DNA from 3 places in the Peribacillus sp. NJ4 genome. Region 2 is predicted to be linked to each of the others. Evidence: riboswitches for the same ligand, from Rfam matches in the RefSeq annotation. Region 2 holds a riboswitch; each other region holds the start of a gene.

Region 1 (10,537 bases), 650 kb from region 2:
GACCACTGGTGATGATGTTCGTTTCAATTACACGCTTTAGTGCGTCTGTCCATTTGCCCTTTTCCAAATCCGCTAGGGCTTCCTCGCCATATGTCAATAATACTTCCTGACATTGCCTTGCGGCCATATGTGCCAATTCAATACAAACGGACTTTGTGGCAAGTTTTTCGACCAGTGCATTGCCCTCATACCATTTCGCCAATGTATCGCCGATTCCTGCCCGTAAATAGCCAATAGGCGAATCCAATAGAATTCCCGGTTCGATAAATAACATCCAAGCGCTTTTTTCATGAATATCATAGCGGACATAGGAACCATTATCATCATAAATGACACTTAACGGTGTCCAGGCAGCGCAGGTGGAAGCCAGGGTTGGAATGAGGATGATTTCCTTTTGAAGCGAGTTTCCGGCCGATTTGGCGAGATCGAGCAGCTTACCGCCTCCAATGCCGATTAATGCATCCACACCTTGTTCAAGAGCTGACTTCTTGACGCGTTCAATTTCCGGGTCACTGCATTCCCCGTCGTATGTGAAAAAAATCGTCTCAATATTTTCGAAAGAAGGAAAAAATGGTTCAGCAACTTTCCATGATTTTCTTCCATGAATAACGAGCACTTTACGAATGTTCGCTTTACTCAGTTTTGCTTCCAGTGTTTCAAGGACATTAGCTTTACAGGCATAATAGGCTGGGCCGCTGCGGACTTCCAGTAGGGTATTCATATTCGTTCTCCTTAATGTAAAGGCCTGTTTCCCTGAAAAGGGAAAGCAGGCCTCGATTATTTGATCATTTCATCCAATCTGGTTTTCCGAATCCGGCAAATTTGCTATCAATCACTTTTTCAAACTGGGCGGATTCCACTACTGATTTAATATCCTTGGCAAATTGAGCGTCTACATCTTTTGTATTCACTGCAACAACGTTTCGATACATATCTGGCATCTTTTCTAAAACAAGGGCATCCTGGAGGTCCATTTTCGCTGCGAGAGCGAAATTACCAGGGACAGCTGATAGGTCAACACTGTCTGTTGCGCGGGGCAATTGAGCGGATTCCAATGGCTTAAATTGGATGTTTTTTGGATTTTCCGTTACATCCTTTTCAGATATTTTTAAAGGGTCGACATCTGGGTCAACCTCAATCAATTCTTCATCCACCAGCACTTTAAGTGCACGTGCAAGGTTAACCGGATCATTGGGCAATGCAAGGGATGTACCGTCTTTAATTTCTTTCAACGATTTATATTTGTTCGAGTATATGCCCATTGGTGCTGTTGGAACTATGATAAGGTCGGAAAGCGTTAGATCATTTTCTTTAGCGAAGTTATCCATGTACACTTTATGCTGGAATAGGTTGGCGTCGATTGAGTTGTTGCCAAGCGACTTATTCGGCTGGATATAGTCGGTGAACTCTACGATCTCTATTTTGTAACCGAGATCTTCCAGACCTGGCTGGATTGCTTCTTTAACCATATCGGCGTATGGCCCGGTAGTCGCCCCGATCTTCAATTCTTTTTTGTCTTCAGTTTTTGGGGATGCATCATCGCTTCCGCAAGCTGACAAGCCAAGGGCAAGTGCACAGACTGATAATAACGAAGCTATTTTCTTCATTTGAAATTCCTCCTGAAATGATATGTATTGAATCATTGAAAAAATGACTGATTCTATCGTTTGTTAACTAAGTATGAGGCTTTGTCACCAACCATTTGAATGATTTGTACAAGGCAGATCAACACGACGATCGTCGTGATCATGACCGTGTTGTCATAACGGTAATAACCGTACCTGATGGCCAGGTCACCAATTCCACCTCCGCCGATTGTCCCTGCCATTGCTGAGTAACCGATCAGTGAAATGGTCGTTAATGTCAGCCCCTGAATGATTCCCGGTTTTGCCTCCGGAAGAAGTACATCCTTAATGATCATCCATGGAGTGGCCCCCACGGCAATTGCAGCTTCAATCACTCCTTTGTCTATTTCACGTAATGCCGATTCCACGATCCTTGCAAAAAAAGGTATCGCGGATACGGACAGGGAAACAGAAGCCGCTCTTGGCCCTATCGTCGATCCAGTAAGCAGTTCCGTTAAAGGAAGGAGGGCGACCAAGAGAATGATGAACGGGATTGAACGGACAATATTGACTGCGAAACCGAGTGATCGATTCACGACGCTATTTTCAAAGAATAAATTCCTGGTTGTCGTAAACAGCAATACTCCAAGTGGTAAACCTATCAAAAGGGCTACCGCAAGGGAAACGCCGACCATATAAATCGTTTCAAGAAAGGCTTTATTAAGATCAGGTAAAATATTGACGATGGAATCAAGAAATGACATGTTTTAACACCTCCGCAGAACTGGAACGATTTTTTATATATTCCAATGCCGAATGAATTTCAGCGGCCTCACCGATTAACTCAATGATCAAGATGCCTAAAGGGACATCCTGAATATACTCAATTTTACCGTGCAGGATATTCCCCTTTACTGAATGGGATTGGAGAGCGTCGGAGAGAATCGATTCACCGGCGGTTTGCCCTTCGAATTGAATTTTAATAATCGTTCCTTTACTTCCCTCAATCAAATGTGAGGGAAGTTCGAAATCCAATACACTGCTGATGAATTGCTTCGTTAACTCCTGCTTTGGCTGTGAAAATATTTCATAAACGGAACCTTCTTCAATTACCCGCCCATCCTGCATGACGGCGACTCGGTGGCATAGTTCTTTGACCACTTCCATTTCATGTGTAATCAACACGATGGTGATCCCGAGCTCCCTGCTTATTTTTTTTAATAACTGTAAAATCGCTTTTGTTGTTGTTGGATCAAGGGCTGAAGTCGCTTCATCACATAACAGTACGGTGGGGTCATTTGCTAAGGCCCGGGCTATGCCGACCCGTTGCTTCTGTCCACCGCTAAGCTGTGCCGGATAGACATCTTTTTTATCACTGAGCCCTACGATTTCCAGCAATTCCAATACACGTAACCTGATGGCGTCCTTCGATTGATGCGCGGCCTTTAAGGCGAAAGCGACATTTTCATAAACGGTTTTTGAACTGACCAGGGAAAAGTGTTGAAATATCATTCCGATTTTTTGACGTTGTTTACGAAGCTCTTTACTTGATAAAGAGGTTAAATCAATGCCGTCAATGATGATATTTCCGGCTGTCGGACGCTCAAGCAAATTCAAGCAGCGGAGTAATGAGCTTTTTCCAGCTCCGCTGTAGCCGACAATTCCATACACTTCGCCTTTTTGAATGGTTAAAGATACGTTATCCACTCCGATAACTCGGTTTTTCTTCGTGATGTATTCCTTTCGGACTGAACGGATTTCAATCATGATCCTTCCCCCTTAAACATAAAAAACTGCCTCTATCATTCAGAAAGAGGCAGCGAAATTATATCTCGTCTTATCTTTCAGAATGCAAACATTCTGCAGGAAGTGGCACCGTTCCCGAAGGGCGGTTGCCGGACATCACAGGGCCTGATCCCTCCGTCACTCTTGATAAGTAAACTATTATTTTAGAATATTTCAAGTTTTATAATATAATCTATAATATTTGTAAAATTCCACAATGTCAATCGTTTCTGTGATTTGGTGATGGTTTTTTGTCGATAATGTTCCGTGCGGTTCATTAAAACCATTCCTGTCAAAAGGGCTCTTAGTCAATAATCCGTCTTTTACATCCAGATATTCCATTATTTACTTGTCAAAAGGGTAAAGAGATAATACATTTATTATAATAAAGTGAAAAAGGGAGAAAAAACTATTTTTGTACAATGATGGGGTGGAAATGCATGATAGAGATTAAGACGGTAAATGATGTGGTTTGTGTGCACGGGACTCCTGACGGGGTCAAGTCGGGGATGAGTGTTTATGTTTTTTTAACGGATGGGCTATTGATAGATACTGGCGCACAGATTTTATTGGAAGGACTTATTCCATTCTATGAGTCCGCAGACTTCGAAACAGTTGCCCTGACGCACTATCATGAGGACCATACGGGAGGCGCTGCCTGGATAAAGGAACATAAAAAGGTTCCGATATTCATTCATCCGATGTCGGTTGATGCTTGTGCGAAGGATGCTGAATATCCTGAATATCGTAAAATGTTTTGGGGAAAAAGAGACGCCTTTAAGGCTGAGCCGCTAGGCAAGGCCATTCATTCCCGCACCCAAACGTGGGAGCCGATTTTTACCCCTGGTCATGCGAAGGACCATATGGTGTATTTGAATCACAGCACTGGCATGCTCTTTTCTGGAGACCTTTTCGTAACACCAAAAACAAAGCTTATCTTACGGGAAGAGTCTGTCCCGATCATCATCGATTCCATAAAAAAATTACTCCGATATGACTTTGGGGAAGTGTTTTGCTGCCATGCTGGGCATGTGCCTGACGGAAAGGAAATGTTTCGAAATAAACTCGATTATTTGGAAAACCTCCAAGGTGAAATTTTACGCTTACATGATCAAGGGCATACAGTCCATGAAATCCAGCAAGTCGTTTTACCGAATCGCTATCCCCTTATCGAGATATCTGGACATGAATGGGATTCAGAGCATATCATAACTTCGATATTAAACGAAAATGTTTTGAATGCCAGTGAGAATGGAACTATTTGAATTAACAATAGATATTGAAAGATATTAATGCTTTTAGCATAATATCAAATGCCTACGGGGGATAGAGTGCGGGAATTGGAAAAAGGCAAGAAGACAGCATGTTGTAATATTTAATTTGCACTCAAACAACTTCCATCCGGGAAGTTGTTTTTTTATGGAGGGGGTGCTTTTCATAAAAAAACATTTGTTAGTGGGGAATATGACGCATGAACGAAAGTTCACTTTTTTTAAGTGGAGCTCCCCAAAAAGAGAGCCCACGAGTGTTTATTTATTGATATTGGGATCTGTTTCATCATAAAAATCATGTGCTTCCTCGATGTTCTGAAGGTTAGCGACTTCATACACATTTCCGCCTGCCATTCCTTCATTGATGATTCGGTCGATATCGAGGAAAACGGAATCCTTGCCATCATATTCGGTATCCTTCAAAAATGTCATTTTTTCTTTATCCAAAATAAATCCCTCCTAGCTTTTTCTTTAGTTTAGGCAAAGGAGGGATTTTTATTCCGTTCAGAGGGTTAATGAATGAAAAAGGGGAAAGGGCTCAATCATATACATGGTAGACCATTAAGTCATGGATCATGCTTTTGAGTTGGGTTTCATCTGTTTCGGAAGGTGGGTTGGCTGTCCATTCGATGGATCCATCTTTATGGTACAAGGCTTTGATTGCCTCCTTTTTGAAATAAAATGAAATTTTCCATCCTGGCAGATTCTTATGCAGTGGTGCCCACTGAAAATGGGTGATCATATGTATAACCTCCATATATGCTGTCTTTCATTTCATTATAATGTAAAACGGCAGCTGGAGGTGTCATTTTATTGTCAGGTTGGAAAAAGTCAATTCAATGAAAAGATTTTTTAAATGCAAAAGCCGGTTAGCTTCAATTTCCTCTTCATCGAACTGCATGGGCTTTGAGTTCACTTCGTATATGAAGAGCGAACCCGATTCATCTTCCCCTATATCAATGGAAAATTCTCCGAGAAACCCGATTTTTTTCGAAAGAGTCTCACCGCATTTTTGGGCGATATTCGCTAATTTTTGATTTAAGCTTCTTGATTGCAGGTCTTGATAAGGAAAAAGCTTACCCCCTCGGGGAGTGTGGGTGGTGATTTCCTGAGTTTGTGACATCCTTACTGCTTTGCCGGTCACTTTATAAAAACCTTTTTCATAATGGACGAGAATCCGGTAATCGTAACGATGACCAAAAATTTTTTTCGGTATGATCGCCTGTTGAGCAAGGTAGCTTCTTTTTAATAAATCCCTTTTTTTTGTTTCCCAGAATGAAGTGAAATCCGGAAAGGACTCACTATGCTTTAGGCTATTGAAAAAAAGTGTCCCATCAGGATTTTTGATGATGGTATAAATGCCCTTCCCTTGGCTTCCTTTGCATGGTTTAAGGTAAATATGCCTGTGGGTTTCTAGGAAAGCATCCAAGCAATCGCTGTTCCGCAGGATCATGGTGGGGGGGAGGTGAGTGGTGAGGGCCCCGTCTTCCGTTAATGCTTCGAACATTACATATTTATCTATAAAACAAGGGTTGAAAAGGTTAATTCGATATTCTTTAAAGTGGTTGATGAGACTCTGGAATTCTTCTGAAGCCTCATAGCCCCTCGATGGGATACGGTTATAGACGATGTCAGGGGGCGGCATCTTACACTCGATCCATTTGTTTGAAGTGGAGGAAAAAACATACCCTCTCAACGACTCGGAATGCAGGGCATTTCCTGTGAATGCATAAGTCAAAATCCCGTGTTTCAATAAATATAAGGATAGGTCCCGAAAAAGGGTCAGGTTTCCACCCAAACCTGATTCCTTTTTGGGATTGGAAACAGTCAGTATTCCGACGACAAGCATCCGGTTACCTGGGAATATGGTGATAGGAATTAGGGGGTGATTCGAATGGTCCTTTTTATAGCTGATCTCCTCTTTGGCAGACCCGGCGAAAAGATCCGCATTCTCATGAGTGTGGTGCCAATTTTCAGTGCGGATATCGTAAAAAATGTTCATCGCGGCACACTGATTGATTTCGTAATCGTCTGTTCCGTAAGGTAAATGGCATAATCAAGGCTTAGCTTTCTGGTCAGCAATTCGAAATCCTTGAGTTTTGGATGGGAGAAGATGGAACGTCCAGGTTTGGAATTGGCTTCAAACATCCAAACCTGCCCTTTTTTATCCAATCCAAAATCAAATCCTATTTCTGCAATGATGCCGTCCAAGTTCTTTTCTATACTGTCACTTAGAATCAGTGCGGCTTCCGATAGCTTTCGTTCGACTTCTTTCGCTTCATCGTCATCTCCAAACAATTCGGCGACCGTTTTGATGACACCCCCGCTTTTAATATGGGTCGTGACGCTACCGGCACCAGCGATTTTTGCTGCAATCGCGGACACCTGCCATTTTCCATTACTGTCCTTGTTCGTATGGACCCGGAAATCCACTGGACGTTTTTCAGATCGAATTAATGGGATCCCCTGCTGCACGATAAGGTTCTCAAGCGGCCGGTCGTGAAAAATATGTTTAACAATGGCTTCCAAAGTGGAAAACTTTTGCAGTTTATTTTCTTTTGCTTCATTTGTATAGCGGCAATAGTAAACATCCTCATGCTTATCATAAAGAATTTGGTGAATCCCTAGACCGAGGCTGCCGTGAATGGGCTTTATATAAACTTGACGGTAATGGGAAAGAAGGGTTTCCACCACGGACATGGATTTAAATGGATACGTTTCCGGCAAATAAGGCAGTGCCCGCTCATCTGCGCATAACCTTTCATTTACATCCCATTTATTGAAAAAACCAGGATTATACCATGGAATGGTATATTCTTTTTGAAATTTCTGCTTCACTTCTTTAGGTCCATCGCGGTTTTCCGTCAACCGGTTTGGGAGACGGTCATAGATGACATTAGGAAAAGGAAATTCATTAATGTGCCAGTCATCGTTATCAAACACATAACCTTTGATTGTCTCCTCATCCCAATTGATTACATTCTCTCCAAAAACAAAGGGGATACAGCCTGTGGTCCTGCTAAGCGAAAGGAGCTTTGCGAAAAATTCCGTTCTCTCCCCTAATGGTTTGTTTGAAAGGCCGGTGAATCCTGAGGAAAAGATTCCGACAAGCGGTCCGATATGGATGCTCTTGCCGTATATGAATAAATGAAGGGGAATATCGGTATGATCGAATATAAGCGATTCCGCAAGACTTTCCGATAGGACGATTGATTGATTGACGGCCGGGTTTTGTTTGACGATGGCAGGACATGAATGTCGTCCGAAATAAATTAATTCAATCTCTGCCAAATCTCCAAGCTCTGAAGGATAGTAGAGAACATTGCCAGGGGTAGCGGCAATTTCGGCAGGATAAGTCTTTCTCACTTTCTATTCACCTGCTTTCTGAAGATGTTCGGCTAAATACTGGCTATATTGAAACGGTGCGCGATGAATATCTTTCATGGTCTCCGGCTGAAGTGCCTGAATGATTTTCCTTCCAGGCTTCGAGTTAATATCCATTATCCATATTTGGCCTTTTTTATCGATGCCTAGATCAATCCCCAACTCGAATAACCTTTCAAAGACAGCTTCGGTTTTTACGGGCAGGGTGCGAAGGATATGCTGAATCTTTTGTTCGACAGCATTCGAAAACGTTTCCGGGTTCCTTTTGTTGAAAGTATCCAATGAAATGGCTTCCCCGCCTGTGGCAAGATTTGAGGTAATTCCGTCCTTTTGTCCCGTGCGAATTCCGCGTCCCCGTTCCATCCATTGATTCTTCTCGTTTTTTTGAAGTAAAATCCGTAAATCGAATGGCTCGTTATTTTGGTTGCGAAGTTCCAAATATGGCTGGCAGAGGTAACGGTATCGATTTAATAAATGCTGCAGCCATTTGTTAAGCTGAGATTTGGAGGAGAATTGGCGGTCATATTTGGTGCCCTTTTTCGTCATGGATACCAAGGTCCCGTCTTCGGTTTTTGAAAGAAGATAGATTCCTGTACCACCTGCACCGAATTCAGGTTTGATGATGATTTTATCCAGGCGTTCCAAATGACCGGTAATATCTTCAGGTGTCGTCACTTTTACGGTCTCTGGAAAAAATGCCTGTAGGTGTGGATGGTTTTTTAGGATTTGGTACACTTCCCACTTACCAGGAAGGCCCAGCCCTAAGAAATTCGAGTTTTCTTTTAACCAATCGATTTTGTGTCGTGTTTCCGTAGACTCACGGACTAATCCGTGAAAACAGCGATCATATACAAAATCAGGTAAATCAAAAGATGTGGTGATCCAAGTTTCGTTCTCGGCATCAAAACGCTCGCCGCGCACTTTTTTCAGATCCATATCAATATTTTCTGGTGAGAATTTACAAACTTTCATATTAAATGATTTAGCGTTTTTGGCTATTTCGGTGAAGTAGTTGTTTTCATGTGTATCCGACGCGGCCATTAATCCTATTAACACGTGCTAGCAACTCCTTTTATCGATGGTTTTCGCGGTTAAGGGCAAGCATGAAATCTATGATGGATTTTACTGATGGACGAAACGTTTCATAGTTGCCATGAAATTTTTTCGAAGGTTTTGAATTCACTTCGATTATCCATGGATGGGTATTGGTATCCAGTGCTAAATCGATACCTAGCTCACCGAATGAATCGTCATGGTTTTCGACCAAGGCCTGGGCAGTGTTGTTAGCCAGCCGTACGAGCTTTTGATATATGCGGCTGGCGTCCTGAAGGTCAAATGCTTCCTTTAGAAAATCCGGCCCATTTTTCATCAATCCGCCTTGTGCAAGATTGGAAACGATAGTACCAGGGTCCCCAATCCGGGCAACCATTGATGAAACTTTCCATTCAAGCTGATCGTTCCGGTGAAGAAGTATGCGGAAATCAACTTTTCTCTGATCGGTTTCGAATAGGGAAATCCCTTTTTGAAGAATGAAGGCTTGTTTTCTGGAAAATATTTTTAAGGTTTCGTACAACTTTTCATCCGTATCAGCAAAATGTACATCCTGGAGATGTCCGGATTGCTCGATTTTCCATTTTCCAGCCACTTGCGTTAATCTGCAAATATTCCTGCCTTGGCTGCCTGATGCGGGTTTAAAGTAGATTACCGAATGCTTTTCTATAAATGTCAAGAATGATTCCTTTTGGTTAAAAAGTATCGTCTCTGGCAAATTTGGCAACAGGTCATCTTCTAAGATTAGCAGCTCATGTACATCATGTTTGGAGAGGAACCTTCCATTGAACATCGGTATTGACCGTTCCTCCAGTTCAGTTTTAAATAGCTTGAAAGAATGCGATTCCTCAAGTTTGCGCGAATGTATCCGGTTATAAAAAACATCAGGAATGGGGAGGGGCAAGGTTTGCCAGCCATCTTGCCCTGGCAGGTAGCCTTCCACAACTCCATCTTGAAGAGACTGCAATTTTACTAAATAGAAGGGGATGCCCTGCTGATTACAATATGATTTCATTTCCTGATAAAATTTTTCCATCTCGCCGAATGTCCCGTCTTGCAAGGGAGTCTGGTTCATGAGTGAAGCGAAGAATGGGCCTATTTTAATGGACCTTCCCTCCGCATGGTATGAGACGGAGATTGGATCGGAAAAAACAGGTAAGGATAAAATTTGGTTCATATCATATGAAAGTTTCAATGTAGGCTGGGATGATGGAAATGGCTGGACAAGTACCGGAACGGAACGACATCCAGCCATGATCGTTACGGGTTCTCCAAATTGAAGGCCCCATTCCTCAAATAGTTTTTCTTCGATAAACAGTAGCGCCTTCTTTCTAGTCTCTGCGGGATTTACCGTAATGAAAACTTTCTGATGGTTAAGGTTCATAATAATTCCCCGTTTGCACTAAGTTTGATATCCTTTTATACTTTAATGATGGGCAAATGTGGATAACACATTCTATGTTTTTTTAATTAGAAGGTGTC
Region 2 (10,537 bases):
GAAATGATTTGGCTTCCAAAGTCGTGAAAGAAGCAGTCGAGTTTCAACCTGACTACCCGAATGTCACGGAAATAGCACGCGCCTTTTTTGAAGAACAAAAGGATTGGAACAGTGCAGTGGTATTAGCGGCAAATGAAAGTATCCGGACAGAATCAATGGGCTGGTTCGATGTGCTTAAAACGTATATCCAGCAGGGTGTTGCCCAATCGATGGATCCGGATTATTTTTCAACTGTCCTTGGTTCGCTATACACACTGGACCAGGATCGCTTCGAAAAAGTGACGGTTGCACTTTGGAAAAATTATAAATATACGGATTCTTATTTTGAATGGCTAAGAGTGATTAATAACTTGATAGATACCATCGAATTAAACCAAGGGGATGTATGGGATGAGCTTTCCGTCTATTACAGGGATGCATATGCAGGTCTATTAGAAGGAACGCACCTAATCAAAGATTTAAGCCCCGTCGTGCCAAGGTTGCTGGAAAACTGGCTGAAAATCGCAGATGGGGAGCTTTCGCTGTTTGCAGCGGCATCCGCGTTGTCCTGGAATGAAATCTTCCCGGATACGATTAATGCGCTTGTCATTCAGGATGCAGAAAGCCTGTTGGCAAAATCGCCTAAATTGGGAGGCGGACTGGAAGCGGGAGAGAAACTGTTCAATTCTATTATCCAATGGGCTGAAGAGAATGATTTAAGGGTGGGCAATAAGCTTAAATGGATGGTCGAAGGGCTTAAGGATACTAATAATTTCAATCTTCTTCTTGTGGGAAGTACAGGAAATGGCAAGACATCCTTCATTCAGTCAATTGTTGGCGAGAGCATTGCTGCCGAAGATCATTCATCCCTAGTCAGTGTCAAAGACGGGGATGATTTGGAAATCCTAGAGATTACAGATACAGATAGCAAAGTGGTCATGGAGCTGGCTGAATTGGATGAAACACGCCGTCAGCGCGGGACTATTGTCGATGTGACGATTATCAGTGACTACCTTAGAAATAATGGTCTGCGATTATTGGATACACCGGGGTTCAATGGGGAGAAAAGCGTGGAATCCGATTTCCAAGGCTATTTACATGGCAGTGATGGCCTGATGTTCGTTCTTGATGCCAGGGCGCCTTTCACCGGCAGTGAACGGGATCTATTATTGGAAATTCAAATGATGGCTCCGAAACTGCCTATCCATTTCTTATTGAATAAAATGGATACGATATATAGTGATCAAGTCGCAGTCCGGATGGAAGACGAAACATGGGATAAAGTGAATGCATATTTCCCGAATGCAAAAGTATTCGCTTTCTCCAAACTTTATGACAGCAAGCAGCAGTTGAAGGACCTTTCAGCATTCCTTCAATCGAATTATCAAGATGATAATTGGAAAGAAAGAAGATCTGAAAAAATCCTAGCGTTCATTCGTAAAACTTTATCTTATCTGTTAGAAAAGCGGGCAGCCAATGAACGGAAATGCGAGCATTCCATCTCTTGGAATGAACAGATGGAGGTCAAACTGAATGGTGCGGTCAATCAACTGGCGGATTTGGAAAAAGAAAAAAGTGAAAATATCATAAGGTCTTATCGTTCGCTTAAGGATGAAGTGAAAAGTCAGCTTTCTTCTAAAATTCCTGAATTGCTGAGGGATTGCTCTAAATCGTTAACGGAAAGCAGTGATTTCAGTCAGGTCCATGTACAGTTAAACCAGGAAATGAATGAGCGGATTCAAGCGTTCATTTCTGACAAGATCATGCCTCAATATTACCGTTCTCTTCAGGATTGGATTGCCAGTTCCCAAATGGAGTTCTCACAAAGCCAGCAGTTTATGGATGAAATGAGTGCCGGTTTCAATGAATTATACAAAGAAGAACGGATCACGCTGGCAGGCGACTTTAGGGTATTGGATGACTGGCGCCGTGATGCCGACCGGATGACAAGCAGTATCCGCATCGAAAACGTTAATATCCTTTTGCGCAGAACTCCATCGCAATTGCTGCTTAAAGGAGCAGGGAAGCTGTTTGGGGCGATACCGCAAAATAAAGCCAATATGTATAATCGTTATAAGAAATACCTGGAAAGTGAAGATTACCTGGATGTTGCCGAAATGATCACGGAACGTTTCCTTACCCAATTTGGATTGTTTGAAAAATCTTTGGATCGGGACATCTCACTTTTCTATCGCAGTTCCTTTGCCTTACTTCAAAAAACGATAGAGCAAACGCAGACAGAAATCAAAGACTACCAGGCTGCATTGGAGCATATGAAAGAAAATCCGGAAGTTTACCGTGACCCGATCACTTTGTTCGAAGTGAAATTACGTCAGTTGGAGAGACTTGAAAAAATCGAGAAAAAGCGTCTAGCCCAGCTGCAAAGAAAATGAAAAATAACGGGGAACATTTTAAATATTCGAAAAACTATTGACTTTACGACTATATCCCTATAAAGTGATAATTACGAAAAACGTAACACAATATATTCTCTTATCAAGAGTGGCGGAGGGACTGGCCCTAAGATGCCCAGCAACCGTTCCATTAGGAATTGGTGCTAAATCCTGCAAAACAGAAATGTTTTGACAGATAAGAGAGGGATAAGTCTGCAAAACAGCTGATTAAACCTCTCTATATTAATAGAGAGGTTTTTATTTTGGGATTTACACCAACTTAACTGATAAGACTAATAAGAAAATATGGAGGGGAACAAGATGAGAAGGTCTATTAAAGGGATATTCATTTCAGCCATGGCTTCGGCTTTGCTTTTAACGGGTTGCTCTACTGGGCAGAGTTCCACAGAATCGAAGAAAGAAGAAAAAGTATCATTTGAAAATGTCCCGGAAAGATTTGCTAATGGGGAAGGAGCCAAAATCAAAGTGATCCGTAAAATTGGCGGTGATGATCATACGGCCCAATACTTAGCAGGAGCGAAGGAAGAAGGAGAAGCACTGGGGTTTCAAGTGGATACATATACAGCCAATGGTGATACGGCTAAATTTCATGATGCGATCGCACAGGCTTTGCAGGAAGATTATGACGGCTATATCATCTCCCATGGTGATGATGCAGCAACAGTGAATGACGTTCAAAAGTTGGTTGATGCAGGCAAAAGCGTTGTTACATTCGATTCAATAAGCGATCTAACTAAAATAGAAGGCGTAACATTAACATCACAGGATGATGAAGCGTTGGCAACACTGGCTCTTGATAAACTGATAGAAGAACAGAAAGGTGAAGCGGCAATTGCGTATCTTTGGGTGGATGGTTTCCCTCCAATGGTGAGAAGAAATGCAGTTTATCAGGAAAAATTAAAAGAAAACCCTGGAATTAAAGAAGTCGAAAGATTCGGAGTGGCGTCTGCAGATACTTCGGTTCAAACACAAAATGCTGTAGCCGCAATGCTGAATAAATACCCTAAAGGTAAATTGGATGCCATTTTCGCAACATGGGATGCCTTCGCTATCGGTGCCGCCCGGGCAATTAAAGAAGCGGGACGCGATGAAGTGAAGATATACGGAATTGATGTGTCGAATGCAGACCTTCAGGAAATTCAATCAGCTGGCAGCTCATGGTCCTACACGGCAGCAGTCGATCCCAAGTTGATCGGTGCAGTGAATATGAGGATATTGGCGAAAAAATTAGCGGGAGAAGAAACGCCGCAAACCTATGACTTAGAGGCTTCACTTATTTCACAAAAGGAAATCCAGGCTTCAAAAGAAGCGGTAAATATGGCAAATCTGTCTGGTATTGTCGAAGGATGGGGTGTATCAGCGGAATTTGAAGAAGATTGGATGAAAGTTTTGAAAGATCATTACAAAAAGTAAAAGGGGACACTCTCTTTCCAGTGAAGGGAGTGTCTGTTCAATAAGGGGGAATGGACATGGGCACGCAACTAGAAATGAAGAAAATCTCGATTGAATTTCCGGGGGTGAAGGCGCTTAGTGAAGTTGATTTTTCTGTACAATCAGGGAAAGCCCACGCATTGGTCGGTGCTAATGGAGCAGGGAAATCGACGTTAATGAAAGTTTTATCGGGAGCCCATGTTCATTATTCAGGTGACATAGTCATTGATGGGGTGAAGCAGGATATCCGCTCACCAAAAGAGGCGCAGGAACAAGGCATTCAAATTGTTTATCAGGAAGTGGATACGGCCCTCATCCCTTATTTAACCGTTGGGGAAAATGTGATGTTGAATGATATGGTCCAAAACATGGGAAAAAAACAGATGGTCCAATGGAAAGAGCTGCACAATAAAGCTTCTTGTATTCTTGAAGATATGAAAATTCGTGTCCCTTCGAAAAAGCTGGTAAGAGACCTTACCTTGGCTGAAAAACAGATGGTCCTGATAGCAAGAGCCGTTTCGACAGAATGCAAATTCCTAATTCTCGACGAACCAACTGCTCCGTTAAGTCATACGGAGACGACAGAGCTTTTTCGAATTGTAAATGAATTGAAGCAAAAAGGCGTGGGAATCATTTTCATTTCACATCGTCTGCCCGAGATTTTTGAAATATGTGAGGAAATTACGGTCATGAGGAATGGGGAGCGTGTCACTTGTCGAAAAATGGAAGACATCACCCGTAACGAAGTGGTAGAGAATATGCTCGGGAAAACCATGGAGGAACAGTTCCCTGAAGTGAATTCTTCGATTGGCGACGTTATTCTTGAAGTGAAGGGATTGTCAGATGCAGAGAAAGTTAAAAATGTTAGTCTCCATATTAAAGCAGGAGAGATAATCGGCTTGGCAGGGTTGGTCGGGGCTGGGAAAACGGAGCTGTGTAAAACCCTTTTCGGTCATACTTCGATCACAGCGGGTGAGGTCATCCTGAATGGCCGAAAGCTTTCTTTGAAATCACCGCACCATGCAGTAAAAAGCGGCATGGCACTTGTACCTGAGGAACGCAGGAAAGAAGGGATCCTTGTTCAGGAATCGGTCGCGGCGAACTTGACTGCAGCCAGTATCGGCAAATTCTGCAGAACATTCGGTTTCGTGGATCGTAAGGCGGAAAAGGAAAAGGCGAAAGAAATGATCGCCAGTATCGGAATTAAAACTCCTTCCGGGGAAGTGAAGGTCGAAAACCTTTCAGGCGGTAACCAGCAAAAGGTTGCCATTGGAAAATGGCTTATTGCCGATGCGGATGTATACATATTCGATGAACCGACGAAAGGGGTCGATGTTGGAGCCAAGAAGGATATTTTCGAATTGATTGCAAAGCTTGCGAGGAATGGAAAAGCGATCATTTATGCCTCATCCGAGCTTTCCGAAATCATTGGCATTACCAACCGGACATATGTGTTATATGACGGGAGCACTGTCATCGAATTCGAAACGAACAAAACGAATGAAGAAGAACTACTATTCTATTCAACAGGAGGAAAATAGGATGAGCGTACCCATTCCTGTTACACAGACAGCGAAAGCAAAGAAAAAGGTGGAACTATTCGACTTTTTCTATAAATACGGCACAATATTGACGATTATCATTCTGATTGGAATTTTTGCCGTGTCCAATCCATCTTTCATTCAAACTACTAATCTGATCAACATCCTGCGTTCCATTTCAATCGTGACCATCATTGCGATCGGCATTACGATATCCCTTACGGTGGATGGCTTCGACCTTTCCGTCGGTTCCGTCGCATCATTGGCCAATGCCATCGTCATATCAATGTTTGTCTGGTTTTCGCAGGATACATTTATCGCCATATTAGCTGCGATCGGTGCCTCACTTGTCGTAGGGGCTTTAAATTCGTTCATGATCGTTAAATTGAGAATTCCCGACATGCTGATGACATTGGCCACCATGTTCATTATCCAGGGAATTGCCCTTACCTATACAAAAGGGGCCACGGTTTCGCAAAATATGGTCATGCCCGATGGGACCTTCGCAACAGGTCTTATCAGCCCGCTTTTCGCCAAAATTGGCCAGGTACCATGGATAATCCTGATCATGGCAACCATTGTGATAGCGACCCATATCTTTTTGACTTATACGAAGCATGGTCGTTATATGTACATTATTGGCGGAAATAAGGAAGCGGCAAGACTTTCCGGGATATCGGTTAATAAATACAAAGTTCTTGCCTATCTGCTTTCGGCTCTATTAGCTGCAATTGGGGGGATTGTCCTTGCTTCAAGGGTCATGACATCGGAAATCAATTCAGGGTCCCCTTATTTAATGGATGCCGTTGCAGCAGCCTTCATTGGTTCCTCCGTTTTAGGAGCGGGAAAACCGAATGCCTTTGGAACCTTCGTCGGTGCAGTCCTGATCGGAATCCTTCAAAATGGGCTGATCATGATGTCAGTTCCGTATTATGCGATGGATATCGTCAAAGGAACAGTGCTGGCCCTTGCGCTCGCGGTAACCTATTACAAACAAAAACACTAAAGTGAATCCGTCACGTTAATATGACTATATGATAAGTTGCATGTAGATGATATAAGAGACTGGTAAACTCGTGGTGAGTTTTAACGAAAGAATAAGAAGATAGGGGAAGAGGGGTCTTTTTAGCCCTCTTTCCACACTAATTTCCAATATCCAAATTTTAAAAAAGTAATTACACTCACTATATTTTGTTTTTATAAATGACTTTGTTAACATCGTGTCTTACTGTTTTGTGACCTTCTTTAATTCCTTTCCCCATGGCAATAAGCATAACATCTAAATACCTATCAGAAATTTTTAAGGCTGACTTTAATTGTTCGGAATCATACCCGGACATTGTAATGGTTTCAAGACCTGCCTCGTTCGCTAATAAAACTAACGACATTGACGCCAGGCTTGCGTCTCTTATTAATTCAACCTTTAAATCTTCTTTTGACTTATTTAGATAATAATTGATTGCCGCGTTTGTTAGATAATCTCTTACTGATGCGTCAAAATAACCTTTTTGAAACTCATCCTCATGTATCATTATGATATTTTCTTTTTCAAATGCTTGATAATCACCTAGTATAACAATCAGTACTGATGCTTCAATTACCTGTTGCTGATTAAAAGCAATGGGCAGTAACAAATTCTTTAAATATGGTTCATCTATAACCAGGTATCGTGTTGCTTGAATATTGTTTCCGTTAGGCGATTTACTGGCTCCTTCAATAAATGTCGCCAACGTTTCTGGACTAATTTTATAATGGGGATCATACTGCCTTACTGAACGTCTTTTTTCTATAATCTCTCTTACACTCATCGTGTTCACTCCCAATGTTATATTTGCTTCATAATCAGAGTATAATGGACCATGATGTGGTAGAAAATAACGCACAATAAAGTGGCATAGCCACCTTTATGTGCCTATTCAGGGGGAATGAGTAATGAAGAGTCTAAATACTGGAATAAATATTTTCATGAATACTGTAGGAGGAAAGTGGAAATGCTTAATCCTCTTCTTTCTGAGTCAAAAACCAATGAGGACGAAAGAGTTTTATATTCTAATACCGGCCATTACCCAGAAAGTCTTAACCGACCAATTAAAGCAGTTGGAAAGAGATGGGCTTGTCCGAAGAGAAGTATATAAAGTAGTACCACCAAAGGTAGAATACAGTTTAACTGAGTTAGGTCAATCCTTTGTACCTGTATTAAATACAATGTGTGAATGGGGCAATACATATGCAGTCGAACAAAACCTCGAAAGACAAGAACAAATCTGTCGTCATCATAAATAAGTAAGAACTGCATGATGTGTGTTGCCTTACTTCAACTAGGAGTATGGCTTTTCTTTTGACAAGATCAGTGATGGGAAGCAGGATTTATTCAAGCTTTAGTATATTTGTAAGAAATACGTTATTAGAGGAAATGTCTTGAAGATGAACTTTTTGGCAGTCTCTCTAGAGATTGTATTAAACTAACAGGTGCTTTACTTTAAAGTAGTTGTTTTGCCGAGCTCTTTTTCTTATGGTTTTAAAGGAACAGGTAGTTGCATAAGATTTTTTTTACTTTATAATTAGTACCAGGTATTAATATCAGTTATAAAAATGATGCAATTCATAAACACGAGGTGGTTATTTTATGTTCAAATCCAAAGCACGTATTACTGCGATAGGTTCTTATGTTCCAGAAAAAAGGTTAACGAATAAGGACTTAGAAAAGATGGTTGAAACCAATGATGAATGGATTGTTAAACGTACTGGTATTAAAGAGCGAAGAATTGCACATGAAGAAGAGTTTACTAGTGATATAAGTTATAAAGCTGTAAAGGATTTAATGGAACGGTATGATAAATCTGTCGAAGATGTTGATATGATTATTGTCTGTACCTTTACACCTGATTTCAACACGCCAAGTGTAGCTTCTTTAGTCCAAGCAAAGCTAGGTATTAAGAATACTGGAGCTATTGATTTAAACGCTGCTTGTGCAGGATTTACTTATGGGTTGCATGTAGCTAATGGATTAGTAACATCTGGTTTAAACAAGAAAGTTCTTGTTATTGGAGCTGATACTTTATCTAAAATTATGGACTATGAAGATCGAGCCACTTGTATTTTATTTGGAGATGGTGGAGGAGCAGTTCTTGTAGAATATGATGAACAACAACCAAGTTTCATTTCTTCACATTTATATTCGGAAGGAGAAGGCGGAAAAAATTTATATAGTACAAACCTATCGACACGTATAAATGGTGAAGACTTGAATAATAGTGGTAACCTTGTACAAAATGGACGTGAAGTTTATAAATGGGCTGTTACTACTGTTCCAAAAGGAATGCAAACAGTGATGAAAAATACTGAATTTCAATTGAATGATGTTGATTGGTTTGTTCCGCATAGTGCAAATTTAAGAATGATTGAGTCAATATGTGATAGAAGTGGCTTTCCAATTGAGCGTACTTTATATAGCTTAGTGGAGTATGGAAATACTTCTTCAGCAACAATACCATTAGCTTTAGATATAGGAATAAGAGAAGGGAAGCTCAATAATGGTGAGAAGATTTTATTATATGGTTTCGGTGGTGGGTTAGCACAAGCAGGATTGCTTATCAATTGGACCCTATAACACTTTTTTCTACTACTGATCAGCAGCTTTGTTCTTATTGATATAAAGGGTCAGTTTAAGTTATCAAGGATACTAAAATAACAAAAGACACCATACTAATAGGTATGGTGTCTTTGAATTATCTTAAGGGAGTTCAAAATCTCCAAATGGGCGGAAGCCCGCCTTTAGTAAGAAGTTTGGGTTTGTTAGTGATAAGTGAACAGGGCCAAAATATCATGTTTACTCCAATACTTAGTGGGAATGCTATTTACAGTATATATCCCTGAAATTTGAGGAGGAAATTTTAACATGCTTGATGCTAAGACCATAGAAATCGTTCAGTCAACAGCACCTGTTCTCAAGGAACATAGTAAACCAATAGGAAAGAGATTTTATGAATTACTATTTTCAAAAGCTCCTGATTTGTATAACCTTTTTAACCAAACGAACCAAAAAAGAGGAATTCAACAAGAGGCCTTGGGATATGCTGTCTATGCTGCAGGTGAACATATTACGAACCTTGAAGCGATAAAACCTGTAATTAAAAGAGTTACTGAGAAACATCGTGCCATAGGGGTCAAGCCTGAACAGTATCCGGTTGTAGGTGAAACGTTGCTTCAAGCAGTTAAAGATGTGTTGGGTGACGCAGCCACAGATGAAATCATAGAGGCATGGGGAAAGGCCTATGGCTATATTGCAGATGCCTTTATTGATATTGAAAAAAACCTTTATGAGGAAACAGAACATCAGCCTGGTGGATGGGAAGGATATCGAAGCTTCAATATCGATAAAAAGATAAAAGAAAGTGATGTGGTAACCTCCTTTTATCTAAAGCCTACAGACGGAAAACCCATTGCCTCCTACCATGCTGGGCAATACCTAACACTTAAGGCTAAAATTCCTGGCGAGAAATATACGCACATACGCCATTACAGTCTTTCGGATTCACCTGGAAAGGATTACTACCGAATTAGTGTTAAACGTGAAGATGCCCATGGAGATGCTCCATCTGGAATTGTATCTAACTATTTACATAGACAGCTGCAAGTTGGAGATACGCTGCAATTTTCTGCTCCAGCAGGTGACTTCGAACTGGATAACACCGATTTACCCGTTGTTCTAATTAGTGGCGGTATTGGCATTACACCTTTGCTTAGCATGTTAAATACCATTATAGAAAAGCAACCACAACGTCAGGTTACGTTCATCCATGCAACAAGCAATAGTCAAACACATGCTTTTAAAGATCATCTGCCACAAATAGTGAATGAACATCAACATATAAAATCATTTGTAGTCTATGGTGCACCAACAGAAGCCGATCGAACCTCTGGGCATTTTGATAAAGAAGGATACGTTGGTTTAGACTTCCTGCAATCTATCGTTCCATCAAAAGAAGCTAATTTTTATTTCTGCGGACCTATTCCTTTTATGGAAGCAATCAATGAGGCCCTAAATAAATGGAGTGTATCGAAAGACCGTATTCATTATGAAGTATTTAGTCCACTCGCTATTTTAGGAGAAAAATAAGTAAACTATATTTGTGGATAAAAAAGGATCTTTCATTGAAGTGAACCCAAAAA
Region 3 (10,537 bases), 4.4 Mb from region 2:
CATGATCCCCCCAACCTGTCACGCCAACATAAATCATCTGCACCATCACTCCTCCCGGGACAGTCCCCATTTCCTGACTTCTTCCTTTATTATTTTTTACCCTTATTGAGCCATATTTAATCTTTGGTATAAGAGTGTCATATATCACTTTCCAAATACAAAAGCCTGCCAGGCAGACCCGGCAGGCTTTTGTATGAATGGTTATTCTAAATCGCCTTACAGGCAGGCCAGTCGGTTATTAGCCGATGGAGCCTTCCATTTCGAACTTGATCAGACGGTTCATTTCAACCGCATATTCCATTGGAAGTTCTTTTGTAAATGGTTCGATAAAGCCCATTACGATCATTTCCGTTGCTTCTTGCTCAGAAATTCCGCGGCTCATCAAGTAGAACAATTGTTCCTCAGATACTTTGGAAACCTTCGCTTCGTGTTCAAGGGAAATGTTGTCATTCAAGATTTCGTTGTAAGGGATTGTATCAGAAGTAGACTGATTATCCATGATTAATGTATCACATTCAATGTTGGAACGAGCCCCATCGGCCTTACGTCCGAAGTGAACGATACCGCGGTATGTTACTTTACCGCCTTGTTTAGAAATTGATTTTGATACAATGGTTGAAGATGTATTTGGCGCTAGGTGAATCATTTTAGCTCCAGCATCTTGGTGTTGGCCTTTACCGGCAATAGCAATGGATAATGTCATACCGCGAGCGCCTTCACCTTTTAAGATGACAGCAGGATATTTCATTGTCAATTTAGAACCGATGTTACCATCAATCCATTCCATTGTTGCGTTTGCTTCACAAACCGCACGTTTCGTAACCAGGTTAAACACGTTGTTTGCCCAGTTTTGGATCGTCGTGTAACGGCAGTAAGCATCTTTTTTAATGACGATTTCAACAACCGCACTATGAAGGGAGTTAGTTGTATAAACAGGTGCTGTACAACCTTCTACATAGTGAACGGATGCGCCTTCATCAACAATGATAAGCGTACGTTCGAATTGACCCATGTTTTCAGAGTTGATTCGGAAATAAGCTTGAAGCGGAGTATCCACTTTAACGCCTTTTGGTACATAGATGAAAGATCCACCTGACCAAACTGCTGAATTCAATGCCGAGAATTTATTGTCAGTCGGCGGAATCGTTTTTCCAAAATGCTCACGGAAGATATCTTCATTTTCACGAAGTGCTGAGTCCGTATCTTTAAACACGATACCCATATCTTCCAATTCCACTTTCATGCTATGGTAAACCACTTCTGATTCATATTGAGCAGATACGCCTGCAAGGTATTTTTGTTCAGCTTCAGGAATTCCCAATTTATCAAAAGTCTGTTTGATTTCATCAGGAACTTCATCCCAGGATTTCTCTGATTTCTCTGATGGTTTAACATAATATGTGATTTCATCAAAGTTCAAGCTTTGCATGTCGCCGCCCCATTGAGGCATTGGCATGTTGTAGAAATGCTCCAATGATTTCAAACGGAAATCAAGCATCCATTGCGGTTCATCCTTCATTCGAGAAATTTCTTCCACGATTTCTTTTGTCAGACCACGCTTTGAACGGAAGATGGAAACATCTTTATCCGCAAAGCCATATTTATAATCGCCGATATCAGGCATTTTCTTTGCCATAGCTCGTATTCCTCCATTTCAAATGGCTGAATTACAACAGCTCATTTTAATTTAATTATTCCTTCAATCCCTTTTCCATGGCCTTCCAAGCTAGCGTCGCACACTTGATTCGGGCAGGGAATTTAGAAACACCTTGAAGGGCTTCAATATCCCCAAGGTCCATCTCATCATCGTATTCTTTTCCTTGAATCATTAAGGAAAAAGTCTCGGACATCGCTAAAGCAGTATCTACGTCTTTGCCCTTTATGGCTTGAGTCATCATGGAAGCTGAACTCATGGATATCGAACAACCGTCACCATCGAATTTAACATCGCTGACTTTTCCATCTTCAATCTTCATCGTTAAACGAATCCGATCGCCGCAAGTTGGATTGTTCATATCAATTGTCATGCTTCCATCCTCAAGCATACCCTTATTACGTGGTTTCTTATAATGATCCATAATGACCTGACGGTAAAGTGTATCTAAGTTATCAAAAGACATTGCTGAAATACTCCTTCGTTTTAACAAGCCCGGACACAAGCTTATCAATATCTTCTTCCGTGTTATAGAGATAGAAACTTGCTCTTGCTGTCGATGACACGTCAAGCCATTTCATTAATGGCTGTGCGCAGTGATGACCGGCACGGACAGCAATTCCATCTGCATCAAGTACGGTAGCGACATCATGTGGATGTACGTCATTAATATTAAAGGTTACTACGCCCGCACGTTTTTCTGCATCTTTTGGACCGTATATGGTAAGTCCTTCAACTGCAGACATTTTTTCCATTGCATAAGCGGCGAGTTTATGTTCATGCCGCTCAATATTATCCAAGCCGATTTCTTCCAAGAAATCGATCGCAGCCCCAATGCCGATCGCACCAGCAATGATAGGGGTTCCGCCTTCGAATTTCCACGGGAGTTCTTTCCATGTAGACTCATACAAACCTACAAAATCAATCATTTCCCCGCCAAATTCAATCGGCTCCATTTTTTCCAGTAATTCTTTTTTACCATATAATACGCCGATACCAGTCGGACCGACCATTTTATGACCTGAGAAGGCAAAGAAGTCACAATCCAAATCGCGGACATCCACTTTTAAATGAGGTGTACTTTGTGCCCCGTCGACTACCATTACAGCATCGTGATCATGGGCAATTTTCGCGATTTCCTTCACAGGATTGATAACACCAAGTACATTCGAAACCTGCATGATGGAAACGATTTTCGTTGCATCCGTAATTGTTGCCCTCACATCATCAAGGGAAATCGTTCCATCCTCTTGAAGTGGAATGTACTTCAGTACAGCGCCTTTTTCTTTGGCAAGCTGTTGCCACGGAATGATATTACTATGATGCTCCATGTAAGAGATGACGATTTCGTCACCCTCTTTAACATTTGCTCCACCGTAACTTTTTGCTACTGTATTCAAAGAAGTAGTCGTACCTCTGGTAAAGATGATCTCTTCAGTAGAAGAAGCATTAATGAATTTACGCACCTTTTCACGTGCACCTTCATACGCATCCGTAGCTTTTGTTCCTAGTGTATGCACCCCGCGGTGAACATTCGAGTTGTATCCGCGGTAATATTGCTCAATCGCTTCAATCACTGCAGCCGGTTTTTGAGAGGTTGCAGCACTATCTAAATAAACTAATGGCTGACCATTGACTTCTTGATCTAATATTGGAAAAAGCTTACGAATTTCGTATGGGTTCATTACTGTACTTTCCTTTCAATGACCGCAACTAATTGTTTTTTTACTCCCTCAATAGGAAGTTGGTTAACAACAGGGGCCAAGAATCCGTGAATGACAAGTCTTTCCGCTTCTTGCTTTGTTATACCACGGCTCATTAAATAATAAAGTTGAAGCGGGTCAACACGTCCAACAGAAGCGGCATGACCAGCCGTTACATCATCTTCATCAATTAAAAGGATTGGATTGGCGTCTCCGCGTGCTTTTTCACTTAACATCAGTACGCGTGATTCTTGTTCGGCATTGGATTTTGTCGCACCATACTCTATTTTTCCAATTCCATTGAAAATCGTGGATGCACTTTCCTTCACAACACCATGCTTAAGGATATACCCCTCGGAACGCTTACCATAATGAATGATGGCAGTCGTAAAGTTCTGCTTTTGCTCCCCGCGGCCAACTACAACAGATTTAGTATCCCCATGTGAGCCATCGCCCATTAAATATGTTGTGTTATCCGAAATCGTATTACCATCATTCATAAGACCTAGCGCCCATTCGATATGTGCGTCACGACCTGCCACCCCACGGCGGTTAACATATGTCGTAAATCCTTTTGAAAGGGTGTCGACCGCTCCGTATTCCACTTTTGCATTTGCATTCGCAATTACTTCGGTTACGATATTGGCGATACCTTCGCTAGATTCAACGTTTGAGAAATAGTTCTCCACATACGTTACCGAGCTGTTATCTTCCGCTACGATCAATACATGGTTGAAAAGTGTAGTATCTGGATTATCCAACAAGAATACCGATTGAATCGGTTCTTTGATTTCTACATTTTTCGGAACATAGAGGAATGCTCCCCCATTGACTAATGCAGCATGCAGCGCTGTTAAACGATGTTCATCTATTTTAACGCCGTCTTTCATGAAATATTTTTGCACGAGCTCAGAATGGTCACGGGCCGCTGTGAAAATATCCGTAAAGATGACGCCTTGTTCTTTCACATTAGCTGACAGATTGATATATGCCGGCGTATTGTTGCGTTGAATGTATAAGTTCCCATTTTCTTCAATAATGGATTTAATTTCTTCCGGAAGCTCCTCTAAAGAGGCAAAAGCTTCACTTTCAACCGCGTGGGTTTTGAAGGAAGTAAAATTCCATTTGTCGATTTTCGTTTTATCCGGCTTTGGCATCGGGAGCTTTTCAAATTCAGAAAACGCTTGAATCCGAAGCTCGGAAAGCCAAGCTGGCTCATTATTTTTAGTTGAATAGGAGCTTATATCCTCTTGTTCAAACGGTAATTTCGTTTCTGTAGTCATTGCAAATCCTCCTACTTACGCTTCTTCGCCAACAGTTTCGTCTTCAATGCCCAATTCTTGTTTGATCCAATCATAACCTTCCGCTTCCAAGCGGGCAGCAAGTTCAGGACCGCCTGATTTAACCACACGTCCTTGCATCATTACATGTACATAATCAGGAGTGATGTAATTTAATAGACGTTGGTAGTGAGTGATGATCAAGCATCCAAAGTCTTCTCCACGCATTTCGTTGATTCCTTTTGAAACGACTTTAAGTGCATCGATATCAAGACCTGAATCAATCTCATCCAAAATTGCAATTTTAGGTTGGATCATCATTAATTGAAGGATCTCGTTACGTTTTTTCTCTCCGCCGGAAAAACCTTCATTCAGATAGCGTTGCGCCATATCTTCATCCATTTCAAGGAATTCCATTTTTTGATCCATTTGACGGATGAATTTCATCAATGAAATTTCATCGCCTTCTTCACGACGTGCATTAATGGAAGAACGTAGGAAGTCAGCGTTTGTAACACCACTGATTTCACTTGGATATTGCATAGCTAGGAATAGGCCTGCACGAGCGCGCTCGTCGACTTCCATTTCCAATACGTCTTCACCATCGAATGTGATGCTACCGCTTGTTACTTCATATTTAGGGTGACCCATGATTGCTGATGATAAAGTGGATTTACCAGTTCCATTTGGTCCCATGATCGCATGGATCTCCCCACCTTTAACTTCAAGGTTTACCCCTTTTAAAATCTCTTTGCCTTCAATTGATACGTGAAGATCTTTAACCGTTAATGTAGAAGCTGACATAATAATACCTCCGTGAACTAATTCCTATTTTATTACCAGAAAGTAAAGATTACTTTCTTTACTATAAATTTACGTAAAACCATTCTCAATTTATTCTCATTCCAATTTTATAACAAATCCAATTTGGAATCAACTAATATAGAAAAGGGTTTCCACTTCTTACATGTTAAAAACCTGTCCTATTCTTACCATACTAACAGATATAGCCTATTTACAGCATATTTAGCCTTATTTTAGCTTTTGTTAAAATTATCTTATTATTCGGCAAACCTTCGTTCTTATTAATATATGTTCGAAAGAGTCGATCGGATGGTATGAACGTTCCGCTTTGAAAATAAAAAAATCGGACTGTAAGGCATTATGTAAGTTCATCCAATAAGGAAACCCTTATTTTCTGGACCACTTACCATTTTACCTCTACAGACCGATCTTTTAAAGAACTCTTTTATATGCTTAGCCGTGAATTTTGCGTTGCAGGTCCAGGACCATTTTGTTGCACTTTTCATGTTCCCTATCTCGTTCTTTCTCAACCTCGATACGGAGGTCTAAGTTTCTACTGTACTCACTGTAGCCAATCCCATGTGAAGACTGCATCGCCTTTTCCATTTCGCTTGTTACATTTAAATCCAGAGTATTGATAGTGAACCATCCTTTCAAATTTGTGTATCATTTTATTACCTTCAATCATTCTCTACCCTTTTTCTATCATATATAAACATGAAAAAACGACCTGAATTACATCAGGCCGTCATTGTTGAATTATTTATCCGCCGGTACAACTGCACCTTCGTATTCTTCAAGGATGAAATCTTGAATTTCTTTAGAATGCAATACTTCTACAAGCGCTTTGATTGCTTCTTTATTTTCGTCACCTTTGTTTACAGCGATGACATTCACGTATGGTGATTCAGAATCTTCAATGGCGATCGAATCTTCAATCGGATTCAAACCTGCATCGATCGCATAGTTTGAGTTGATCAAAACAGCATCGCCTTCGCTGCTCTCATAAATTTTAGGAAGCAGAGCCGCTTCATATTCAGAATCGAATTTAAGGTTTTTCTCATTTTTAACGATGTCTTTAGTTGTAGCCGTCGTTTTATCGATTCCCTCTTTCAAAGTGATCAGGCCATTCTTTTCCAAAAGGGATAAAGCACGCCCATGATCAGCGACAGAGCTGCTTAAAATGATCGTTGCCCCATCAGGAAGTTTATCGATGGTTTTATATTTTTTTGAGTATAGAGCTATTGGCTCGATATGGATTCCGCCTGCATTAACGAAATCATATCCATTTTCTTTAATTTGGGATTCTAAATAAGGAATGTGCTGAAAATAGTTAGCATCCAATTCCTTATCATTTAAAGCCTTATTTGGTAAAACATAGTCCTGGAATGTTTCGATTTCCAATTCTATTCCTTTTTCTTCAAGAAGCGGCTTAGCTTCCTCAAGGATTTCAGCATGCGGAACATTGGATGCCCCTACAACTAATTTCTTCGATTCTTTTTCCGTTTCACTGCCGCCTTTATCCTTTTCACTTCCACAAGCAGCCAAAGCGATAGATAACACTAAAATCAATGCAAATCCTAAAAACTTTTTCATCCTTTTCATCTCCCTTTATCTTTTGTCCAATTTAGATGTAATCACATCTCCAATAATTTGAATTATGAAGACGATAATTAGAATAACGATAGTCGCTACAAGCGTAACGTCATTTTGATTTCTTTGATAGCCCTCCAGATAGGCTAGATTACCAAGTCCGCCTGCGCCGATGACCCCGGCCATTGCGGTATATCCAACCAATGCAATCGATGTTACCGTAATCCCGGAAATAAGGGCAGGCATCGACTCCGGAAGAAGGACCTTCCAAATGATCGTGCTCGTTTTTGCCCCCATCGATTTAGCGGCTTCAATTACACCTTTATCGATTTCACGGAGGCCGATTTCAACCATACGTGCATAAAATGGTGCCGCACCGATAATAAGTGCCGGCAGTGCAGCGTTCTCTCCGATCATGGAACCGACAAGCGCTTTAGTGAAAGGAATGAGCAGCACGATCAAAATAAGAAATGGAATGGAACGGAATATATTAACCACAGCACTGATGACCGCGTTGATTGCCCGGTTTTCCCACATATTCCCCTTCCCTGTCAAGAACAGGATCAATCCTAATAATATGCCTATAAAAAAGGTTGCCACTACAGAGATACTTGTCATATAAAGCGTTTCTTTCGTTGCTTCAATAATGTCTTCCCAATCAACATTCGGCAATAATTCTTCAAGCATGAGTAATCACCTCCACGCCTACCTGCTGTGCTTTAATGAATTCGATTGCGCGGAGCATTTCATCCTCTTTGCCATCAAGATGGATAAACAACGTTCCATATGAACCGCTTCTGGTTTGCGATATTTTACCTTGAACTATATTGACATCCAACTCGAAGTTACGCACAAGCTTAGTGATCAACGGGCTTTCTGCATGATCACCTACAAAAGTCAATTGAATCACTTTGCCTGCAGGAAAGCGTTCGAGCAGATGGTCCATCGTTTCTTTCGTTTCTTCCGGTTCCGTCACCTGTTGCACGAAACGCTTCGTCATTTGTTCTTTAGGATTCTTGAAAACATCCAGGACAGGTCCCTGTTCAACAACTTGCCCGCTTTCCATCACAGCCACACGATGACAGATTTTACGTATTACATGCATTTCATGTGTTATCAAGACAATCGTCAACCCAAGACGCTGATTGATGTCAACAAGCAATTCGAGTATAGAGTCGGTAGTCTGTGGATCCAAGGCAGAAGTCGCTTCATCACACAGCAGCACTTTAGGATCATTCGCTAGAGCCCTGGCTATTCCCACCCGTTGCTTTTGCCCTCCGCTTAATTGCGAAGGATAGGCCTTTTCTCTGCCTTCCAGTCCGACTAACTTGATCAATTCGTTCACACGTTTGGTGCGTTCAAATTTTGAAACTCCTGCAATTTCCAACGGGAAGGATATATTTTCCTGAACGGTCCTGGACCATAATAGATTGAAATGTTGGAAAATCATGCTGATTTCTTGACGGGCCTTACGAAGCTGAGCACCTTTAATTTTTGAAATTTCCTTCTCAGCCACCACAACGGATCCTTCTGTGGGTGTTTCCAATCCATTGAGCATCCTGATCAAAGTACTTTTCCCCGCTCCACTATAACCAATAATACCGAAAATCTCGCCTTTATTTATTTCAACATTCACATTATTTACAGCCTTGATCGTCTCACTGCTTCCTTTTCCTGTTCGGAACAGCTTACTGACTTTTGTCAATGTAATCATTAATCCTCACCTCTTTTATCCAATAAAACCTATGAACTTAGTTAATTTCTCTACATTATTATCTGTTTCCCCTACCAATTTTGCAATTCATGCAAAGGTTTTCCCTACTGAAATAGAAAAAACCTTTCTGCATGAGCAGAAAGGCAGGTGAAGAAACAGGCCTTCCTCTCATCTTCCAAAGTGATTAAACTTTGTGTGAATTGGCACCTTTCCAAGGAAATCTCCTTGTCGGTTGCCGGGTTTCATCGGGCACATCCCTCCACCTCTCTTGATAAGAGCTAATATATAGAATATTTGTACATCATTAAGTTCTTTAGTATGTTGAAATTTTATCATAGATAAAAAAGGAGCGCAATGTATAATATTTCTAGTTCAAGAATGCCCAGGACTTTTTGCTTAAACCGTTTTAGAAGTCAAGGAGACGATATTCGTCGCTTTTTCAATTGCCTGCTCCAAATCTTCTATTAAATCCTCTACATTTTCAATCCCAATGGATAAACGGACTTGATCAGCACGCACACCAGCTTTCGCCAGACCTGCATCATTCAATTGCTGATGGGTCGTACTGGCAGGGTGAATGATTAAACTCTTCGCATCCCCTACATTCGCTACATGGGACCATAATTCCACCGAATTGATAAGTTTCGCCCCGGCTTCGCGGTCTCCCTTTATTCCAAAAGTCACAACAGATCCTGCTCCCTTAGGCAAATATTTATCCGCAAGGGCTTTATCGGGATGATCCTCATTAGCAGGATGCGAAACCCAAGTCACGGCAGGGTGTTTTTTCAAATATTGAAGTACAGACTTCGTGTTCGAAAGATGCTCTTTCATCCTCACATGCAGCGTTTCAAGTCCAAGCGTAAACTGGAATGCGCTTTGGGCACTTAGCGCAGGGCCTAAATCACGAAGTAACTGCACTCGGGCTTTCGTTATAAAAGCGGCTGGTCCAACTGCCTCGGCGTATACCAGACCGTCGTAACTTGGATCAGGCTCCGTAAAGCCAGGGTAGTTTGGCGAGTTCCAATCGAACTTCCCTCCATCCACGATGACACCGCCTAAGGTGGTTCCATTTCCCAGAAGCCATTTTGTAGCGGAATGGATAACAATATCCGCTCCAAAATCAATTGGTCTGCATAGATACGGTGTAGCGAAGGTATTATCAATGATTAAAGGTATCCCGGCATCATGGGCAATGTCGGCTACCGCTTCAATATCAAGGACCCTCAAACTTGGATTTCCGATCGTTTCGGCAAATATGGCTTTAGTTCTTGGCGTAATCGCCCTTTTGAAATTTTCAGGGTCATCAGGAGAAACGAACTTCACTTTAATCCCATATTTAGGAAGAGTATTTTCAAAAAGATTATACGTACCGCCATATAAAGTGGAGGCTGAAACGATCTCATCCCCTGCACCGGCAATATTCAGGATTGACAGTGAGATGGCAGCCATTCCGCTTGCTGTTGCCAATCCGCCGATACCGCCTTCCAATAAGGCCATTCTTTCCTCAAAAACGCTGACCGTGGGATTATGTAGTCGTGTATATATATAGCCATTCTCCTTTAAGCCAAATAAATTCGCTGCATGGTCAGTGTCTTTGAACAAGTATGCATTGCTTTGGTAGATCGGGACTGCACGTGCACCTGTTTCATCAGCTTGCAAACCGCCATGAACACTCAATGTTTCGAAACGTAACTTTTTCTCTGACATACTATTTCTCCTCTTTCTCTATGGATTTAGTAGGAATTAAATTGAAACCGGGCCTTTCATAAACAAAAAAACCACTTCCACA

The links. Region 2 has a riboswitch for S-adenosylmethionine ahead of QUF94_RS24575 (sugar ABC transporter substrate-binding protein). Riboswitches for the same ligand answer to the same signal wherever they lie in the genome.
Region 1: linked by a shared signal. The riboswitch ahead of QUF94_RS21285 (methionine ABC transporter ATP-binding protein) and the one ahead of QUF94_RS24575 (sugar ABC transporter substrate-binding protein) in region 2 are both predicted to bind S-adenosylmethionine.
Region 3: linked by a shared signal. The riboswitch ahead of QUF94_RS02625 (methionine ABC transporter ATP-binding protein) and the one ahead of QUF94_RS24575 (sugar ABC transporter substrate-binding protein) in region 2 are both predicted to bind S-adenosylmethionine.

The regions. Positions count from the first base shown of each region.
Region 1 covers NZ_JAUCFQ010000001.1:4,263,696-4,274,232, reverse strand. Annotated here, with positions in the region: gene QUF94_RS21300 (iron-containing alcohol dehydrogenase family protein) at 1-721, opposite strand, end outside; gene QUF94_RS21295 (MetQ/NlpA family ABC transporter substrate-binding protein) at 786-1,607, opposite strand; gene QUF94_RS21290 (methionine ABC transporter permease) at 1,661-2,329, opposite strand; gene QUF94_RS21285 (methionine ABC transporter ATP-binding protein) at 2,316-3,332, opposite strand; SAM riboswitch class I at 3,400-3,504, opposite strand; gene QUF94_RS21280 (MBL fold metallo-hydrolase) at 3,791-4,615, shown strand; gene QUF94_RS21275 (hypothetical protein) at 4,880-5,068, opposite strand; gene QUF94_RS21270 (YheE family protein) at 5,160-5,363, opposite strand; gene QUF94_RS21265 (YheC/YheD family endospore coat-associated protein) at 5,427-6,623, opposite strand; gene QUF94_RS21260 (YheC/YheD family endospore coat-associated protein) at 6,620-7,987, opposite strand; gene QUF94_RS21255 (YheC/YheD family endospore coat-associated protein) at 7,991-9,061, opposite strand; gene QUF94_RS21250 (YheC/YheD family endospore coat-associated protein) at 9,078-10,130, opposite strand; gene QUF94_RS21245 (hypothetical protein) at 10,129-10,335, shown strand.
Region 2 covers NZ_JAUCFQ010000001.1:4,911,418-4,921,954, reverse strand. Annotated here, with positions in the region: gene QUF94_RS24580 (GTPase domain-containing protein) at 1-2,372, shown strand, start outside; SAM riboswitch class I at 2,470-2,575, shown strand; gene QUF94_RS24575 (sugar ABC transporter substrate-binding protein) at 2,694-3,806, shown strand; gene QUF94_RS24570 (sugar ABC transporter ATP-binding protein) at 3,863-5,365, shown strand; gene QUF94_RS24565 (ABC transporter permease) at 5,367-6,371, shown strand; gene QUF94_RS24560 (nitroreductase family protein) at 6,550-7,173, opposite strand; gene QUF94_RS24555 (winged helix-turn-helix transcriptional regulator) at 7,298-7,648, shown strand; gene QUF94_RS24550 (ketoacyl-ACP synthase III) at 7,992-8,975, shown strand; gene hmpA (NO-inducible flavohemoprotein) at 9,264-10,484, shown strand.
Region 3 covers NZ_JAUCFQ010000001.1:539,386-549,922, reverse strand. Annotated here, with positions in the region: gene QUF94_RS02665 (DUF72 domain-containing protein) at 1-37, opposite strand, end outside; gene sufB (Fe-S cluster assembly protein SufB) at 239-1,636, opposite strand; gene sufU (Fe-S cluster assembly sulfur transfer protein SufU) at 1,692-2,120, opposite strand; gene QUF94_RS02650 (cysteine desulfurase) at 2,110-3,339, opposite strand; gene sufD (Fe-S cluster assembly protein SufD) at 3,339-4,640, opposite strand; gene sufC (Fe-S cluster assembly ATPase SufC) at 4,656-5,441, opposite strand; gene QUF94_RS29030 (YuzK family famiily protein) at 5,895-6,035, opposite strand; gene QUF94_RS02635 (MetQ/NlpA family ABC transporter substrate-binding protein) at 6,201-7,037, opposite strand; gene QUF94_RS02630 (methionine ABC transporter permease) at 7,053-7,721, opposite strand; gene QUF94_RS02625 (methionine ABC transporter ATP-binding protein) at 7,714-8,748, opposite strand; SAM riboswitch class I at 8,914-9,026, opposite strand; gene QUF94_RS02620 (O-acetylhomoserine aminocarboxypropyltransferase/cysteine synthase family protein) at 9,145-10,455, opposite strand.